Regions from separate parts of the Neobacillus sp. B4I6 genome, predicted to be linked through region 1. Evidence: a T-box and tRNA genes for the amino acid it is inferred to sense, from the RefSeq annotation. Region 1 holds a T-box; the other regions hold tRNA genes.
The links. A T-box is a leader RNA that pairs with one kind of tRNA and senses whether it is charged. The one in region 1 lies ahead of QF028_RS04475 (glycine--tRNA ligase), so its partner is inferred to be a tRNA-Gly.
Positions count from the first base shown of each region.

Region 1 (6,300 bases):
AAACGGAAAAACTGACAGAAGAACAAATGCTTGAAATCGAAAGGATCCTTACCTTTGCGGCTAGAAAACAGGATGTTGAAGAGCATAGCGAAGTTTCAGTAACATTTGTTTCAAATGATAGAATACAGGAGATCAACAGGGAATACCGCGATAAAGACAAGCCTACGGATGTTATTTCGTTTGCAATGGAAGAGCTTGGGGAAGGTGAGGTGGAGCTGGTAGGGGTTGATATGCCTCGTGTCTTGGGGGATATTATTATCTCTATACCAAAAGCAATCGAGCAAGCAGAAGAATATGGACATTCTTTTATACGTGAGCTTGGATTTCTAGCTGTACATGGTTTCCTTCATCTCCTTGGTTATGATCATATGACCGATGAAGAGGAAAAAGAAATGTTCACATTGCAAAAGGAAATATTAGACGAGTATGGACTCAAACGATAAACGATCACAGCAGTCATGGTTGGGTACATTTTCAAATGCAATCGCCGGGATTTTAGTGGCCCTGAAGTCAGAGAAAAATATGCGGTTCCATTTCTTTTGCTCCATTCTTGTTGTACTCGTCTCTTATTATATTTCCATTACAAAGACTGAATGGATAATCATCCTGTTTGCTATTGCGGGAATGTTTGCATTGGAATTAGTCAATACCGCAATCGAACGAGTTGTCGATCTAGTTACACAAGAGTATCATCCATTAGCAAAACAAGCGAAGGATATGGCAGCAGGAGCGGTGTTAGTTTATACCGTTCTATCGGTTGTAATTGGCCTATTAATATTTTTACCCTACATACAAAAGCTTTAAAAAATTAAGCTGAATAGAGTTTATTTACCATCATTTGAAATGGGATACTGGATTAGGTAAAATAACTTATCAGCAAAATAATTAAGACTTGCTGATTTGTGAGAAAATTCTAATTTTTATAAATTTTTTGCTTCAACCTAATGATTTTCAATCAATTTTGAGGTAAAATAAAGAAACAGCAGATTCCTGCTGGAAGGGAAGAACACTAGTGAACATCGATCAACTAATTAAAGAAACAAAAAAGGCAAGTTCCTTCATAACAGGAGGATCTATATGCTGAATAATGACAACGGAAGCAAAGGATACAAGTCAGGTTTTATTTCGATTATTGGCCGGCCAAATGTAGGTAAATCCACGTTTCTTAATCGCGTGATTGGCCAAAAAATTGCCATAATGAGTGATAAAGCACAAACAACTCGTAACAAAATCCAAGGTGTGTTAACAGTAAATGATGCCCAGATGATTTTTATAGATACACCAGGTATCCATAAACCCAAGCACAAATTAGGCGATTTTATGATGAAGGTTGCTGTAAATACGCTAAAAGAAGTTGATTTGATTTTATTTATGGTAAATGCTGAAGAAGGATTTGGACGTGGTGAAGAATTTATTCTTGAAAAATTCCAAACAGTTAATACGCCAATCTTTCTTGTAATTAATAAAATTGATCAAGTTCATCCTGATAAATTATTGCCGATTATTGAATCCTATAAAGAAAAATACCCTTTTAAAGAAATTGTCCCAATATCTGCGCTTGAAGGAAACAATGTGGAGCCATTGTTAGGACAGATTAAGTCCTTCTTGCCGGAGGGACCACAATACTATCCAGCAGACCAGGTCACAGATCACCCAGAACGGTTTATTATTACCGAGTTAATAAGGGAAAAAGCACTCCACTTAACACGGGAGGAAATTCCCCACTCTTTAGCTGTGGTTCTTGACAAAATGGAGCGGAGAGAGGGTAAAGAAATTATTGATGTCATGGCAACCGTCATTGTCGAACGTGATTCACAAAAAGGAATTATTATTGGTAAGCAAGGCAGCATGTTAAAAGAAATAGGCAAACGTGCACGAGTTGATATTGAAAATCTACTAGGGTCAAAAGTATATTTAGAGCTATGGGTAAAAGTTCAAAAAGATTGGCGCAATAAGATGTCCCAGCTGCGAGATTATGGCTTCAATGAGGATGAATATTGATTAATAATGGCCGACCAAGGCGTTTCAGCTTTTCTAATAACCCTAACTAAAATATTACCGATTATTTCAAATTATGCATGGACAACATTAACAAATATTTCGTCTTATGATTTTTGCGCTGGCAGGCTATGATAATTGTAAGGTTTGGGACCGAATGAAAGCTAGTCTAAATATGAAAGGTGGGGTTTTCGATGATGGATTTTACGTGGAAAGTATTCCTCCAAACAGGTAATATTGACACATATCTTCTCATTAAAGAACTTGAGAAGGAAAACCAAGAAATACCCGGAAATCTGAATGATGAGCTAGCACAAATCGATTTTCCCGTTTCATAAGTTTGTCTTCGTGCTACTTTAGAAGGTGACAATAATGCTTCAGAAGTGTGAAGGCATCGTTATTAGAACAACAGATTATGGTGAAACAAATAAAATAGTGACAATATATACAAGGGAATGGGGAAAGATTGGTGTGATGGCGCGTGGTGCAAAAAAGCCAAACAGCCGCCTTTCCTCCATTACACAACTTTTTACACATGGTTATTTTCTAATTACTAGAGGATCTGGTTTAGGAAGCATGCAACAGGGTGAAACGGCTACATCCTTAAGATCGATTGGTGAAGACATTTTTTTAACTGCCTATGCTAGTTATATTGTCGAGTTAACCGATAAATGCACGGAAGAAAAAAAACCAAACCCTTTTCATTTTGAATTGCTCTATCAAACATTGAATTATTTGAATGAGGGCTATGACCCGGATATTCTCATGAATATTTATGAGATGAAAATGTTAAATGTATTGGGATTAAACCCAATCTTAAATCAATGTTCCGTTTGCGGCAGTACAGACGGACATTTTTCTTTTTCCATTCGTGAAGGTGGGCTTATCTGTCATCGTTGTCTGGATAAAGATCCGTACCATTTCAAATTAACACCGAGTACGATTAAATTATTAAGGCTATTTTATTATTTTGATCTTTCAAGGTTAGGAAATATTTCTGTTAAAGAAGAGACTAAGGCTGAACTTAAGAATGTTATTACTTCTTACTATGAAGAGTATTCGGGACTTCATCTCAAAACAAAAAAGTTTCTTAATTCCATGGATAAATTCAGAAATCTCTTATAAGCACACTGTTGACAATGTTTGGAGTTTTCGTTATTATTTTCATTAATAAAATATTTGCATTGACGGAGAAGAGTACTTAGTCATCTCTATAAAAGCGAACCTAGGGTGGTGGAAGCTAGGGTATAGGGCACTAAGGAAGGCGTTCCTGAGCAAACTTTGTGTTTATTAACACGATTAAAGAGGCTGTTTTTTGCAGCAAATAGGGTGGAACCGCGGGTAACTCTCGTCCCTATGCTTAACAAGCATAGGAACGAGAGTTTTTTTGTTTGAATAAAATTTATTAAAAGGAGCAATTTCAATGAATGTAACAATGGAACAAATCGTCTCACATGCAAAACACAGAGGATTTATTTTTCCAGGTTCAGAGATTTACGGAGGACTTGCAAATACTTGGGATTACGGCCCGCTAGGCGTTGAATTTAAAAACAATATTAAACAGGCATGGTGGAAAAAGTTTGTTCAAGAGTCGCCTTATAATGTTGGCTTAGATGCAAGTATTCTGATGAATCCTCGTACTTGGGAAGCATCAGGGCATATTGGGAACTTTAATGACCCAATGATTGATTGTAAAAATTGTAAAGCACGCCATCGCGCGGATAAATTAATTGAAAATGCACTAGATGAAAAAGGCATTGAAATGATTGTCGACGGCTTACCATTTGAAAAAATGGAAGAACTGGTTAAAGAACACAATATCGCATGCCCGGACTGTGGCAGTCATGATTTTACTGGTATCCGTCAGTTCAACTTAATGTTTAAAACCTTCCAAGGGGTAACAGAATCAAGTACGAATGAAATTTTCCTTCGTCCTGAAACGGCCCAAGGTATTTTTGTTAACTTTAAAAATGTTCAGCGTACGATGAGAAAGAAAATGCCGTTTGGAATTGCTCAAATAGGAAAGAGTTTCCGAAATGAAATTACTCCGGGGAATTTTACATTCAGGACAAGAGAGTTTGAACAAATGGAACTTGAATTTTTCTGTAAGCCTGGTGAAGAACTTAAATGGTTTGATTATTGGAAACAATTTGCTGAAGACTGGTTAATGTCCTTAGGTCTTACCAAAGAAAATCTAAGGCTACGAGATCACTCTGAAGATGAACTATCCCATTATAGTAATGCGACTACTGATTTTGAATTTAAGTTCCCGTTTGGTTGGGGGGAACTTTGGGGTGTCGCTTCAAGAACAGATTATGACTTGAAGCAGCATATGGAGTATTCCGGTGAAGATTTCCATTATCTTGACCCTGAAACAAATGAAAAGTATGTCCCATTCTGTATTGAACCTTCCTTAGGAGCGGATCGGGTTACGTTAGCATTCTTGATTGATGCCTATGATGAAGAACAGCTTGAAGATGGTACATCTAGAACGGTCATGCATTTCCACCCTGCTCTAGCCCCATTTAAGGCGGCAGTCCTTCCATTATCGAAGAAGCTGTCTGAAGAAGCACGAGAAGTTTTTGCTGCTTTAGCGAAGCACTTTTCAGTGGATTATGACGAATCAGGTTCCATTGGGAAACGCTATCGTCGTCATGATGAAATTGGTACACCTTTTTGTATCACTTATGATTTTGACTCTAAAGAAGACAATATGGTTACTGTTCGAGACCGGGATACAATGGAACAAAAACGGATCCCAGTAAGTGAACTTGTTAGCTTTTTGCAAGAAAAGATGACGTTTTAATGGAAAACTCGCCAATTGGCGAGTTTTCTTAATACATTCCATAGTATATAATATTCCTAATAAAGTATGACTTTTAGAAGGTTGTGGGTAACCCTTCATGATGTCATACAAAGGTGGTGTGTACAATCGAACTGACCAAACGGCAAGAACATATTTTACAAATTGTAAAAGAAAATGGGCCGATTACCGGAGAGCATATTGCCGATCAATTAAGTTTGACTAGAGCAACATTAAGGCCAGATCTGGCAATTTTAACAATGGCTGGCTTTTTAGATGCAAGACCGCGTGTGGGTTATTTTTATACGGGTAAATCTGGGACACAGCTGTTAACTGAAAATTTACAAAAAATATATGTGAAAGATTATCAATCCATCCCTATTGTGGTGAATGAAAATATTTCTGTATATGATGCGATCTGTACCATGTTCCTTGAAGATGTGGGAACATTATTTGTAGTGGATCAAAATACCATCCTTGTTGGGGTGTTGTCCAGAAAAGATTTGCTCAGAGCAAGTATAGGCAAACAAGAGCTTTCCACCATTCCTGTCAATATTATTATGACTAGAATGCCGAATATAACTATGTGTGAACGGGACGATTTATTAATCGATATCGCCAAAAAATTAATTGAAAAACAAATTGATGCCCTGCCAGTGGTTCGAAAATCAGAAAATGGATATGAGGTTATCGGTAGATTAACGAAAACAAACATTACAAAAGCGTTTGTTGGACTGGGTGATGAGTAAGTCACAAGTTAACTTGTAGAGGGGTTGTGTAGGGAGAATGGGTGTACCAATTATTTATGTTGTATCTGATTCAGTGGGGGAAACGGCTGAATTAGTTACCAAAGCAGCAATAAGCCAGTTTAATGGCTCTGGAATGAATTTAAAAAGATTTCCCTATGTAGAGGACCAGGAACATATTGATGAAGTTCTTTCACTTGTTTTACTGGATAAAGCTATGATTGCATTTACGCTTGTCAAACCTGAAATGCGTACCTATATCAAGGAAAGAGCGGAACAAGAAGGGATTCTGGCAGTCGATTTAATTGGTCCAATAATGGACAAGATTCAAGCTTTCAGTGGGAAGACACCTTTATGTGAACCAGGACTTGTTCGAAAACTTGATGAGGATTATTTTAAAAAAGTAGAAGCGATTGAATTTGCCGTAAAATATGATGATGGCCGTGACCCAAGAGGAATCCTAAAAGCAGATATTGTCCTAATTGGCGTTTCAAGAACTTCAAAGACACCACTTTCCCAGTACTTAGCCCATAAACGTTTAAAGGTTGCTAATGTCCCGCTGGTACCTGAAGTGGATCCGCCAGAAGAACTATATAGGGTTCCGATCGAGAAATGCTTCGGTTTAAAAATAAGTCCTGAAAAGTTAAACAATATCAGACGAGAACGATTAATTTCCTTAGGATTAAATGATAAGGCAAGTTATGCCAATATTGAACGGATTAAAGCGGAGTTAATCTTTTTTGAAAAAGTAGT
Region 1 is NZ_JBNPWB010000002.1:535,496-541,795, forward strand. Features, by position in the region: gene ybeY (rRNA maturation RNase YbeY) at 1-443, shown strand, start outside; gene QF028_RS04455 (diacylglycerol kinase family protein) at 427-804, shown strand; gene era (GTPase Era) at 1,078-2,001, shown strand; gene QF028_RS04465 (YqzL family protein) at 2,193-2,336, shown strand; gene recO (DNA repair protein RecO) at 2,371-3,123, shown strand; T-box leader at 3,174-3,357, shown strand; gene QF028_RS04475 (glycine--tRNA ligase) at 3,422-4,804, shown strand; gene QF028_RS04480 (helix-turn-helix transcriptional regulator) at 4,918-5,550, shown strand; gene QF028_RS04485 (pyruvate, water dikinase regulatory protein) at 5,588-6,300, shown strand, end outside.

Region 2 (6,300 bases), 4.6 Mb from region 1:
GGTGAATGCCTTGGCACTAGGAGCCGATGAAGGACGGGACTAACACCGATATGCTTCGGGGAGCTGTAAGTAAGCTTTGATCCGGAGATTTCCGAATGGGGGAACCCACTGTTCGTAATGGAACAGTATCTTTACCTGAATACATAGGGTATTGAAGGCATACCCGGGGAACTGAAACATCTAAGTACCCGGAGGAAGAGAAAGCAAACGCGATTCCCTGAGTAGCGGCGAGCGAAACGGGACATAGCCCAAACCAAGAGGCTTGCCTCTTGGGGTTGTAGGACACTCAACATGGAGTTACAAAGGAACGGGGTAGATGAAGCGATCTGGAAAGGTCCGTCATAGAAGGTAAAAACCCTGTAGTCGAAACTTCGTTCCCTCCTGAGTGGATCCTGAGTACGGCCGGACACGAGAAATCCGGTCGGAAGCAGGGAGGACCATCTCCCAAGGCTAAATACTCCCTAGTGACCGATAGTGAACCAGTACCGTGAGGGAAAGGTGAAAAGCACCCCGGAAGGGGAGTGAAATAGTTCCTGAAACCGTGTGCCTACAAGTAGTTAGAGCCCGTTAATGGGTGATAGCGTGCCTTTTGTAGAATGAACCGGCGAGTTACGATCCCATGCAAGGTTAAGTTGAAGAGACGGAGCCGCAGCGAAAGCGAGTCTGAATAGGGCGTATGAGTATGTGGTCGTAGACCCGAAACCAGGTGATCTACCCATGTCCAGGGTGAAGTCCAGGTAACACTGGATGGAGGCCCGAACCCACGCACGTTGAAAAGTGCGGGGATGAGGTGTGGGTAGCGGAGAAATTCCAATCGAACTTGGAGATAGCTGGTTCTCTCCGAAATAGCTTTAGGGCTAGCCTCACGTAGTAAGAGTCTTGGAGGTAGAGCACTGTTTGGACTAGGGGCCCTCATCGGGTTACCGAATTCAGACAAACTCCGAATGCCAAAGACTTATCCGTGGGAGTCAGACTGCGAGTGATAAGATCCGTAGTCAAAAGGGAAACAGCCCAGACCACCAGCTAAGGTCCCAAAGTATACGTTAAGTGGAAAAGGATGTGGAGTTGTTTAGACAACCAGGATGTTGGCTTAGAAGCAGCCACCATTTAAAGAGTGCGTAATAGCTCACTGGTCGAATGACTCTGCGCCGAAAATGTACCGGGGCTAAACGTATCACCGAAGCTGTGGATTGACATCTTAGATGTCAGTGGTAGGAGAGCGTTCTAAGGGCGTTGAAGCTAGACCGTAAGGACTGGTGGAGCGCTTAGAAGTGAGAATGCCGGTATGAGTAGCGAAAGATGAGTGAGAATCTCATCCACCGAATGCCTAAGGTTTCCTGAGGAAGGCTCGTCCGCTCAGGGTTAGTCGGGACCTAAGCCGAGGCCGAAAGGCGTAGGCGATGGACAACAGGTTGATATTCCTGTACCACCTCTTTATCGTTTGAGCAATGGGGGGACGCAGGAGGATAGGGTAAGCGCGCTGTTGGATATGCGCGTCTAAGCAGTTAGGCTGAGAAGTAGGCAAATCCGCTTCTCGCGAAGGCTGAGCTGTGATAGCGAGGGAAATTTAGTACCGAAGTTCCTGATTCCACACTGCCAAGAAAAGCCTCTAGCGAGATAAAAGGTGCCCGTACCGCAAACCGACACAGGTAGGCGAGGAGAGAATCCTAAGGTGAGCGAGAGAACTCTCGTTAAGGAACTCGGCAAAATGACCCCGTAACTTCGGGAGAAGGGGTGCTTTTTGAGGTGAATAGCCTCGAAGAGCCGCAGTGAATAGGCCCAGGCGACTGTTTAGCAAAAACACAGGTCTCTGCGAAGCCGCAAGGCGAAGTATAGGGGCTGACGCCTGCCCGGTGCTGGAAGGTTAAGAGGAGGGGTTAGCGCAAGCGAAGCTCTGAATCGAAGCCCCAGTAAACGGCGGCCGTAACTATAACGGTCCTAAGGTAGCGAAATTCCTTGTCGGGTAAGTTCCGACCCGCACGAAAGGCGTAACGATCTGGGCACTGTCTCAACGAGAGACTCGGTGAAATTATAGTACCTGTGAAGATGCAGGTTACCCGCGACAGGACGGAAAGACCCCGTGGAGCTTTACTGTAGCCTGATATTGAATTTTGGTACAGCTTGTACAGGATAGGTAGGAGCCTGAGAAGCCGGAGCGCTAGCTTCGGTGGAGGCGTCGGTGGGATACTACCCTGGCTGTATTGAAATTCTAACCCGCACCCCTGATCGGGGTGGGAGACAGTGTCAGGTGGGCAGTTTGACTGGGGCGGTCGCCTCCTAAAGAGTAACGGAGGCGCCCAAAGGTTCCCTCAGAATGGTTGGAAATCATTCGCAGAGTGTAAAGGCACAAGGGAGCTTGACTGCGAGACCTACAAGTCGAGCAGGGACGAAAGTCGGGCTTAGTGATCCGGTGGTTCCGCATGGAAGGGCCATCGCTCAACGGATAAAAGCTACCCCGGGGATAACAGGCTTATCTCCCCCAAGAGTCCACATCGACGGGGAGGTTTGGCACCTCGATGTCGGCTCATCGCATCCTGGGGCTGTAGTCGGTCCCAAGGGTTGGGCTGTTCGCCCATTAAAGCGGTACGCGAGCTGGGTTCAGAACGTCGTGAGACAGTTCGGTCCCTATCCGTCGTGGGCGCAGGAAATTTGAGAGGAGCTGTCCTTAGTACGAGAGGACCGGGATGGACGCACCGCTGGTGTACCAGTTGTTCTGCCAAGGGCATCGCTGGGTAGCTATGTGCGGACGGGATAAGTGCTGAAAGCATCTAAGCATGAAGCCCCCCTCAAGATGAGATTTCCCATAGCGCAAGCTAGTAAGAACCCTGAAAGATGATCAGGTTGATAGGTCAGAGGTGGAAGCGTGGTAACATGTGGAGCTGACTGATACTAATCGTTCGAGGACTTAACCAATTTATAAGGCATACTCATTTTACAACTTCTTCTGCATTATCTAGTTTTGAGGGAATGATTCCTCAATTAAATAGTCTGGCAGCAATGGCGAGAAGGTCACACCCGTTCCCATACCGAACACGGAAGTTAAGCTTCTCAGCGCCGATGGTAGTTGGGACACGCGTCCCTGTGAGAGTAGGACGTTGCCAGGCGGTATATATGGAGGATTAGCTCAGCTGGGAGAGCATCTGCCTTACAAGCAGAGGGTCGGCGGTTCGAGCCCGTCATCCTCCACCATATTTACCTTTTTTACATTATGCCGGGGTAGCTCAATTGGTAGAGCACGACCGAATAAGCTTCCTGAATGAACTTCAGCATACTGACCGAGCTGCTGCTTGCATAAGCTTTCTGAGGTCAGGATGACGGTAACAATACCAGCGTGTTCAAACTTAATATATTTCCATACTTTACGCCGGGGTAGCTCAATTGGTAGAGCAACTGACTTGTAATCAGTAGGTTGGGGGTTCAAGTCCTCTCGCCGGCACCATTTTTCTTTCATCTTATGATGAGCCATTAGCTCAGTTGGTAGAGCAGATTGCGTACTTCATTGAAGGAGCTTCTGCGGGCAATCTGCTCAAAAGAACGTAAGTTCTTTTGAGCATCTGACTTACGCTAATAAAAGATTAGGAAATCATCTTACGATGAGCCATTAGCTCAGTTGGTAGAGCATCTGACTTTTAATCAGAGGGTCGAAGGTTCGAGTCCTTCATGGCTCACCATTTTAAATGAATATGCGGGTGTGGCGGAATTGGCAGACGCACCAGACTTAGGATCTGGCGCCGCAAGGCGTGGGGGTTCGACTCCCTTCACCCGCACCATTTAATTTTCATATGCGGAAGTAGTTCAGTGGTAGAACATCACCTTGCCAAGGTGGGGGTCGCGGGTTCGAATCCCGTCTTCCGCTCCAATTTTTTAAGCCGGGGTGGCGGAACTGGCAGACGCACAGGACTTAAAATCCTGCGGTAGGTGACTACCGTACCGGTTCGATTCCGGTCCTCGGCACCATTTAAGTTAATTAAATTCATATGCGCCCTTAGCTCAGCTGGATAGAGTGTTTGACTACGAATCAAAAGGTCGGGAGTTCGAATCTCTCAGGGCGCACTTAACGGGAAGTAGCTCAGCTTGGTAGAGCACTTGGTTTGGGACCAAGGGGTCGCAGGTTCGAATCCTGTCTTCCCGACCATTCTTCACTTATAACTATATGGGGCCTTAGCTCAGCTGGGAGAGCGCCTGCTTTGCACGCAGGAGGTCAGCGGTTCGATCCCGCTAGGCTCCACCAAAAATTTTAATTATTTTATTGACATAGCATTAACACTCTGTTAATATAATAAAGTCGCACAAACGACATGAAATTGTTCTTTGAAAACTAAACAAACAAGACGTGTAAACAAACAAAAAATTATTAGCGAATCTTTCGTAAGAAAGTGAAGCTAAGCCAACGTAACAAAATGAGCTAATCAACTTTCTTGGAGAGTTTGATCCTGGCTCAGGACGAACGCTGGCGGCGTGCCTAATACATGCAAGTCGAGCGAATCAATAGGAGCTTGCTCCTGTTGATTAGCGGCGGACGGGTGAGTAACACGTGGGCAACCTGCCTGTAAGACTGGGATAACACCGGGAAACCGGTGCTAATACCGGATAATCCTTTTCCTCTCATGAGGAAAAGCTGAAAGTCGGTTTCGGCTGACACTTACAGATGGGCCCGCGGCGCATTAGCTAGTTGGTGAGGTAATGGCTCACCAAGGCGACGATGCGTAGCCGACCTGAGAGGGTGATCGGCCACACTGGGACTGAGACACGGCCCAGACTCCTACGGGAGGCAGCAGTAGGGAATCTTCCACAATGGACGAAAGTCTGATGGAGCAACGCCGCGTGAGCGATGAAGGCCTTCGGGTCGTAAAGCTCTGTTGTTAGGGAAGAACAAGTACCGGAGTAACTGCCGGTACCTTGACGGTACCTAACCAGAAAGCCACGGCTAACTACGTGCCAGCAGCCGCGGTAATACGTAGGTGGCAAGCGTTGTCCGGAATTATTGGGCGTAAAGCGCGCGCAGGCGGTCCTTTAAGTCTGATGTGAAAGCCCACGGCTCAACCGTGGAGGGTCATTGGAAACTGGGGGACTTGAGTGCAGAAGAGGAAAGCGGAATTCCACGTGTAGCGGTGAAATGCGTAGAGATGTGGAGGAACACCAGTGGCGAAGGCGGCTTTCTGGTCTGTAACTGACGCTGAGGCGCGAAAGCGTGGGGAGCAAACAGGATTAGATACCCTGGTAGTCCACGCCGTAAACGATGAGTGCTAAGTGTTAGGGGGTTTCCGCCCCTTAGTGCTGCAGCTAACGCATTAAGCACTCCGCCTGGGGAGTACGGCCGCAAGGCTGAAACTCAAAGGAATTGACGGGGGCCCGCACAAGCGGTGGAGCATGTGGTTTAATTCGAAGCAACGCGAAGAACCTTACCAGGTCTTGACATCCTCTGACACTCCTAGAGATAGGAATTTCCCCTTCGGGGGACAGAGTGACAGGTGGTGCATGGTTGTCGTCAGCTCGTGTCGTGAGATGTTGGGTTAAGTCCCGCAACGAGCGCAACCCTTGATCTTAGTTGCCAGCATTCAGTTGGGCACTCTAAGGTGACTGCCGGTGACAAACCGGAGGAAGGTGGGGATGACGTCAAATCATCATGCCCCTTATGACCTGGGCTACACACGTGCTACAATGGATGGTACAAAGGGCTGCAAGACCGCGAGGTTTAGCCAATCCCATAAAACCATTCTCAGTTCGGATTGCAGGCTGCAACTCGCCTGCATGAAGCCGGAATCGCTAGTAATCGCGGATCAGCATGCCGCGGTGAATACGTTCCCGGGCCTTGTACACACCGCCCGTCACACCACGAGAGTTTGTAACACCCGAAGTCGGTGGGGTAACCGCAAGGAGCCAGCCGCCTAAGGTGGGACAGATGATTGGGGTGAAGTCGTAACAAGGTAGCCGTATCGGAAGGTGCGGCTGGATCACCTCCTTTCTAAGGATAAAGCTGGACCTGTGAGCCAGACAAAACAGTTTGTGACACGATCTTTGTTTGTTTAGTTTTGAGAGTACAATTCTCTCAAAGCTTTTTTTAATCGTTCTTTGAAAACTAGATAATCGTAATGAAGAAGTCAATGTAAGAACCGATCAATGCCATTTTAGTTTTCTCTCTTATGTAAGTAAGAGAATAACCTTTTAGGTTAAGTTAGAAAGGGCGCACGGTGAATGCCTTGGCACTAGGAGCCGATGAAGGACGGGACTAACACCGATATGCTTCGGGGAGCTGTAAGTAAGCTTTGATCCGGAGATTTCCGAATGGGGGAACCCACT
Region 2 is NZ_JBNPWB010000002.1:5,112,306-5,118,605, reverse strand. Features, by position in the region: rRNA gene QF028_RS27530 (23S ribosomal RNA) at 1-2,913, shown strand, start outside; rRNA gene rrf (5S ribosomal RNA) at 2,988-3,104, shown strand; tRNA gene QF028_RS27520 (tRNA-Val) at 3,114-3,189, shown strand; tRNA gene QF028_RS27515 (tRNA-Thr) at 3,364-3,439, shown strand; tRNA gene QF028_RS27510 (tRNA-Lys) at 3,596-3,671, shown strand; tRNA gene QF028_RS27505 (tRNA-Leu) at 3,686-3,770, shown strand; tRNA gene QF028_RS27500 (tRNA-Gly) at 3,785-3,859, shown strand; tRNA gene QF028_RS27495 (tRNA-Leu) at 3,869-3,957, shown strand; tRNA gene QF028_RS27490 (tRNA-Arg) at 3,980-4,053, shown strand; tRNA gene QF028_RS27485 (tRNA-Pro) at 4,059-4,135, shown strand; tRNA gene QF028_RS27480 (tRNA-Ala) at 4,156-4,231, shown strand; rRNA gene QF028_RS27475 (16S ribosomal RNA) at 4,416-5,965, shown strand; rRNA gene QF028_RS27470 (23S ribosomal RNA) at 6,169-6,300, shown strand, end outside.
Region 2: it encodes a tRNA-Gly, which carries the amino acid that the T-box ahead of QF028_RS04475 (glycine--tRNA ligase) is inferred to sense. The anticodon was not compared.

Region 3 (6,300 bases), 4.4 Mb from region 1:
AAACCTATGAGCAGGCGATAGGGTTCTTGCGCGTATTAGATGGCAAGCAGCCGCTTGACCGAACAGGGATTCATCCGGAAAATTACGACGAAGTGAAGAAATTATTAGCGAGTCTAGGATTTACAACTGATGACCTTGGTTCGGATGAGTTAATAACTGCTCTTAATGGGATTGATTTAAAAGCTGTTTCAGAAGAACTTGCTATCGGGGAATTAACCCTAAAGGATATTATTGATGCGTTGGTAAGGCCGGAACGCGATCCGCGCGATGATTTACCACGCCCTCTTTTGAAAAAAGATGTCCTTAAGTTAGAGGATTTACAAGCAGGTATGGAGCTGCAAGGTACGGTTCGGAATGTTGTGGACTTCGGTGCATTTGTTGATATCGGCGTTAAGCAGGACGGGCTTGTGCATATTTCCAAACTAAGCAATAGATTTGTAAAGCATCCATTAGACATTGTGTCAGTAGGGGATGTAGTCACTGTATGGGTGGATTCCGTTGATATGAAAAAAGGCCGGGTTGCATTAACAATGCTGGCGCCTTCGAACTAGTTGGAAGTAACGGGTTCCTGTAATAATATTATCACCATTAAAGAAGACCATTTCGCAAAGCGAGTTGGTCTTCTTTTTTATTTTTGTCCCAATCAATTAACTCTTAGAAATAATTATTAGATGTGAAGGGAAAGGGTCTCATAAATGTTCGTGAGGACAGAAATAGGAAGGGAATGGTGTAAGTTGTCCTCATGAGGTGTTCATGAGGACAAAAAAAGGAAGAGAAGTGCATAAATTGTCCTCATGAACTTAAGAGAAGTGTTTTTTTCTGTAAAAGAACCAGCACTGGTTTAGCATCTTGATCTGATAGCGATCCTTCTCATAGAAAGCTCTTTTCATTTGGTTTTGCAACCAAGTTGGCATAATAAAACCTCCCGAAAAGTACATCATTATTAAAGGTATATACAATATATGCTATAATAGGTTGTCATGTTCGCAAAGAAAGTGAGGGTCCCAAAATGGAACAACAAGAACTTCAATCATTAGTTGAAAAGATATCTGTTGAATCATTTGGGAAGCAGTTTCGACACATAGCGTCTTTCAATCCAAGACTAAGGTCAACAGGCGGCAGATACCTTCTTGGCACACATAATATTGAAATAAATAAAAAATATTACGAGCAGCTAGGTGTAAAAGAATTAGTGGGGATCATTAAGCATGAGCTATGCCATTATCATCTTCACCTTGAAGGGAAGGGGTATCAGCATAGAGACCAAGAGTTTAAGCGATTATTAAAAAAAGTAGGAGCACCGCGATTTTGTGCACAATTACCCGATAGACCAGTAAAACGAACATCCAAAAGAATCCTTCTATATCAATGCTCGAAATGTCAGCTATCATACAGGCGAAAAAGAAGCATTGATACAAGCAGATATGTTTGTGGAAAATGTAGGGGAAAGTTGACGAAAATAAAAGAAATAATTTTAGAATGACGTAAGAATTTGGAAAAAATCTTTATCTAAAAACTATATTGACTTTCTATTATAACGTCATTATAATGTAAAGAGTCGATAAGGTGATTGCCTAATTGATTTAAGGTTTTTAATAGTATTATTCCGCAGTAGCTCAGTGGTAGAGCTATCGGCTGTTAACCGATCGGTCGTAGGTTCGAGTCCTACCTGCGGAGCCATATGGGGAAGTACTCAAGAGGCTGAAGAGGCGCCCCTGCTAAGGGTGTAGGTCGGGTGACCGGCGCGAGGGTTCAAATCCCTCCTTCTCCGCCATATAATTTTTAGGCCCCTTGGTCAAGCGGTTAAGACACCTCCCTTTCACGGAGGTAACACGGGTTCGAGTCCCGTAGGGGTCATCTGGGACGGGGAGTGACATTGATTCATTTCCTGTTTCTTAATCTTTATAAACATCAATATTGGGCTATAGCCAAGCGGTAAGGCATCGCACTTTGACTGCGACATGCGTTGGTTCAAATCCAGCTAGCCCAGCCATTTTTTTATAAATCAATATTAAATGCGGGTGTGGCGGAATTGGCAGACGCACCAGACTTAGGATCTGGCGCCGCAAGGCGTGGGGGTTCGACTCCCTTCACCCGCACCAAATGTTTTACTTGAATTAATTTGGTTAGTATGTTATGATTGTTTTTGTCGCTAATTATCGTGCGGTCGTGGCGGAATGGCAGACGCGCTAGGTTGAGGGCCTAGTGGGGGCAACCCCGTGGAGGTTCAAGTCCTCTCGGCCGCACCAAATAAATTGTTGACAAACGATACTGAGTCTGGTATACTTTAAAAGTTGACTTCAATACATGCGCCCTTAGCTCAGCTGGATAGAGTGTTTGACTACGAATCAAAAGGTCGGGAGTTCGAATCTCTCAGGGCGCATTTTTACGGGAAGTAGCTCAGCTTGGTAGAGCACTTGGTTTGGGACCAAGGGGTCGCAGGTTCGAATCCTGTCTTCCCGACCAGTTGAATATATTTTATGCGGGTGTAGTTTAGTGGTAAAACCTCAGCCTTCCAAGCTGATGATGAGAGTTCGATTCTCTTCACCCGCTCCAAATTACCTTTAATAATTGTTCTTTGAAAACTAAACAAACAAAATCGTGCAAACAAACAAAATTTTAGTTTCAATTAAGAAACTAAGCCAACGTAACAAAATGAGCTAATCAACTTTCTTGGAGAGTTTGATCCTGGCTCAGGACGAACGCTGGCGGCGTGCCTAATACATGCAAGTCGAGCGAACCAATAGGAGCTTGCTCCTGTTGGTTAGCGGCGGACGGGTGAGTAACACGTGGGCAACCTGCCTGTAAGACTGGGATAACACCGGGAAACCGGTGCTAATACCGGATAATCCTTTTCCTCTCATGAGGAAAAGCTGAAAGTCGGTTTCGGCTGACACTTACAGATGGGCCCGCGGCGCATTAGCTAGTTGGTGAGGTAACGGCTCACCAAGGCGACGATGCGTAGCCGACCTGAGAGGGTGATCGGCCACACTGGGACTGAGACACGGCCCAGACTCCTACGGGAGGCAGCAGTAGGGAATCTTCCACAATGGACGAAAGTCTGATGGAGCAACGCCGCGTGAGCGATGAAGGCCTTCGGGTCGTAAAGCTCTGTTGTTAGGGAAGAACAAGTACCGGAGTAACTGCCGGTACCTTGACGGTACCTAACCAGAAAGCCACGGCTAACTACGTGCCAGCAGCCGCGGTAATACGTAGGTGGCAAGCGTTGTCCGGAATTATTGGGCGTAAAGCGCGCGCAGGCGGTCCTTTAAGTCTGATGTGAAAGCCCACGGCTCAACCGTGGAGGGTCATTGGAAACTGGGGGACTTGAGTGCAGAAGAGGAAAGCGGAATTCCACGTGTAGCGGTGAAATGCGTAGAGATGTGGAGGAACACCAGTGGCGAAGGCGGCTTTCTGGTCTGTAACTGACGCTGAGGCGCGAAAGCGTGGGGAGCAAACAGGATTAGATACCCTGGTAGTCCACGCCGTAAACGATGAGTGCTAAGTGTTAGGGGGTTTCCGCCCCTTAGTGCTGCAGCTAACGCATTAAGCACTCCGCCTGGGGAGTACGGCCGCAAGGCTGAAACTCAAAGGAATTGACGGGGGCCCGCACAAGCGGTGGAGCATGTGGTTTAATTCGAAGCAACGCGAAGAACCTTACCAGGTCTTGACATCCTCTGACACTCCTAGAGATAGGAATTTCCCCTTCGGGGGACAGAGTGACAGGTGGTGCATGGTTGTCGTCAGCTCGTGTCGTGAGATGTTGGGTTAAGTCCCGCAACGAGCGCAACCCTTGATCTTAGTTGCCAGCATTCAGTTGGGCACTCTAAGGTGACTGCCGGTGACAAACCGGAGGAAGGTGGGGATGACGTCAAATCATCATGCCCCTTATGACCTGGGCTACACACGTGCTACAATGGATGGTACAAAGGGCTGCAAGACCGCGAGGTTTAGCCAATCCCATAAAACCATTCTCAGTTCGGATTGCAGGCTGCAACTCGCCTGCATGAAGCCGGAATCGCTAGTAATCGCGGATCAGCATGCCGCGGTGAATACGTTCCCGGGCCTTGTACACACCGCCCGTCACACCACGAGAGTTTGTAACACCCGAAGTCGGTGGGGTAACCGCAAGGAGCCAGCCGCCTAAGGTGGGACAGATGATTGGGGTGAAGTCGTAACAAGGTAGCCGTATCGGAAGGTGCGGCTGGATCACCTCCTTTCTAAGGATAAAGCTGGACCTGTGAGCCAGACAAAACAGTTTGTGACACGATCTTTGTTTGTTTAGTTTTGAGAGTACAATTCTCTCGAAGCTTTTTTTAATCGTTCTTTGAAAACTAGATAATCGTAATGAAGAAGTCAATGTAAGAACCGAGTCAATGCCAATTTCTTATTTAATAAGAAGAAACAAACCTTTTAGGTTAAGTTAGAAAGGGCGCACGGTGAATGCCTTGGCACTAGGAGCCGATGAAGGACGGGACTAACACCGATATGCTTCGGGGAGCTGTAAGTAAGCTTTGATCCGGAGATTTCCGAATGGGGGAACCCACTGTTCGTAATGGAACAGTATCTTTACCTGAATACATAGGGTATGGAAGGCATACCCGGGGAACTGAAACATCTAAGTACCCGGAGGAAGAGAAAGCAAACGCGATTCCCTGAGTAGCGGCGAGCGAAACGGGACATAGCCCAAACCAAGAGGCTTGCCTCTTGGGGTTGTAGGACACTCAACATGGAGTTACAAAGGAACGGGGTAGATGAAGCGATCTGGAAAGATCCGTCATAGAAGGTAAAAACCCTGTAGTCGAAACTTCGTTCCCTCCTGAGTGGATCCTGAGTACGGCCGGACACGAGAAATCCGGTCGGAAGCAGGGAGGACCATCTCCCAAGGCTAAATACTCCCTAGTGACCGATAGTGAACCAGTACCGTGAGGGAAAGGTGAAAAGCACCCCGGAAGGGGAGTGAAATAGTTCCTGAAACCGTGTGCCTACAAGTAGTTAGAGCCCGTTAATGGGTGATAGCGTGCCTTTTGTAGAATGAACCGGCGAGTTACGATCCCATGCAAGGTTAAGTTGAAGAGACGGAGCCGCAGCGAAAGCGAGTCTGAATAGGGCGTATGAGTATGTGGTCGTAGACCCGAAACCAGGTGATCTACCCATGTCCAGGGTGAAGTCCAGGTAACACTGGATGGAGGCCCGAACCCACGCACGTTGAAAAGTGCGGGGATGAGGTGTGGGTAGCGGAGAAATTCCAATCGAACTTGGAGATAGCTGGTTCTCTCCGAAATAGCTTTAGGGCTAGCCTCACGTAGTAAGAGTCTTGGAGGTAGAGCACTGTTTGGACTAGGGGCCCTCATCGGGTTACCGAATTCAGACAAACTCCGAATGCCAAAGACTTATCCGTGGGAGTCAGACTGCGAGTGATAAGATCCGTAGTCAAAAGGGAAACAGCCCAGACCACCAGCTAAGGTCCCAAAGTATACGTTAAGTGGAAAAGGATGTGGAGTTGTTTAGACAACCAGGATGTTGGCTTAGAAGCAGCCACCATTTAAAGAGTGCGTAATAGCTCACTGGTCGAATGACTCTGCGCCGAAAATGTACCGGGGCTAAACGTATCACCGAAGCTGTGGATTGACATCTCTGATGTCAGTGGTAGGAGAGCGTTCTAAGGGCGTTGAAGCTAGACCGTAAGGACTGGTGGAGCGCTTAGAAGTGAGAATGCCGGTATGAGTAGCGAAAGATGAGTGAGAATCTCATCCACCGAATGCCTAAGGTTTCCTGAGGAAGGCTCGTCCGCTCAGGGTTAGTCGGGACCTAAGCCGAGGCCGAAAGGCGTAGGCGATGGACAACAGGTTGATATTCCTGTACCACCTCTTTATCGTTTGAGCAATGGGGGGACGCAGGAGGATAGGGTAAGCGCGCTGTTGGATATGCGCGTCTAAGCAGTTAGGCTGAGAAGTAGGCAAATCCGCTTCTCGCGAAGGCTGAGCTGTGATAGCGAGGGAAATTTAGTACCGAAGTTCCTGATTCCACACTGCCAAGAAAAGCCTCTAGCGAGATAAAAGGTGCCCGTACCGCAAACCGACACAGGTAGGCGAGGAGAGAATCCTAAGGTGAGCGAGAGAACTCTCGTTAAGGAACTCGGCAAAATGACCCCGTAACTTCGGGAGAAGGGGTGCTTTTTGAGGTGAATAGCCTCGAAGAGCCGCAGTGAATAGGCCCAGGCGACTGTTTAGCAAAAACACAGGTCTCTGCGAAGCCGCAAGGCGAAGTATAGGGGCTGACGCCTGCCCGGTGCTGGAA
Region 3 is NZ_JBNPWB010000002.1:4,973,432-4,979,731, reverse strand. Features, by position in the region: gene QF028_RS26725 (Tex family protein) at 1-551, shown strand, start outside; gene cmpA (cortex morphogenetic protein CmpA) at 801-914, opposite strand; gene QF028_RS26715 (SprT family protein) at 1,010-1,483, shown strand; tRNA gene QF028_RS26710 (tRNA-Asn) at 1,606-1,680, shown strand; tRNA gene QF028_RS26705 (tRNA-Ser) at 1,684-1,774, shown strand; tRNA gene QF028_RS26700 (tRNA-Glu) at 1,786-1,857, shown strand; tRNA gene QF028_RS26695 (tRNA-Gln) at 1,919-1,993, shown strand; tRNA gene QF028_RS26690 (tRNA-Leu) at 2,018-2,102, shown strand; tRNA gene QF028_RS26685 (tRNA-Leu) at 2,164-2,249, shown strand; tRNA gene QF028_RS26680 (tRNA-Arg) at 2,310-2,383, shown strand; tRNA gene QF028_RS26675 (tRNA-Pro) at 2,390-2,466, shown strand; tRNA gene QF028_RS26670 (tRNA-Gly) at 2,483-2,556, shown strand; rRNA gene QF028_RS26665 (16S ribosomal RNA) at 2,671-4,220, shown strand; rRNA gene QF028_RS26660 (23S ribosomal RNA) at 4,417-6,300, shown strand, end outside.
Region 3: it encodes a tRNA-Gly, which carries the amino acid that the T-box ahead of QF028_RS04475 (glycine--tRNA ligase) is inferred to sense. The anticodon was not compared.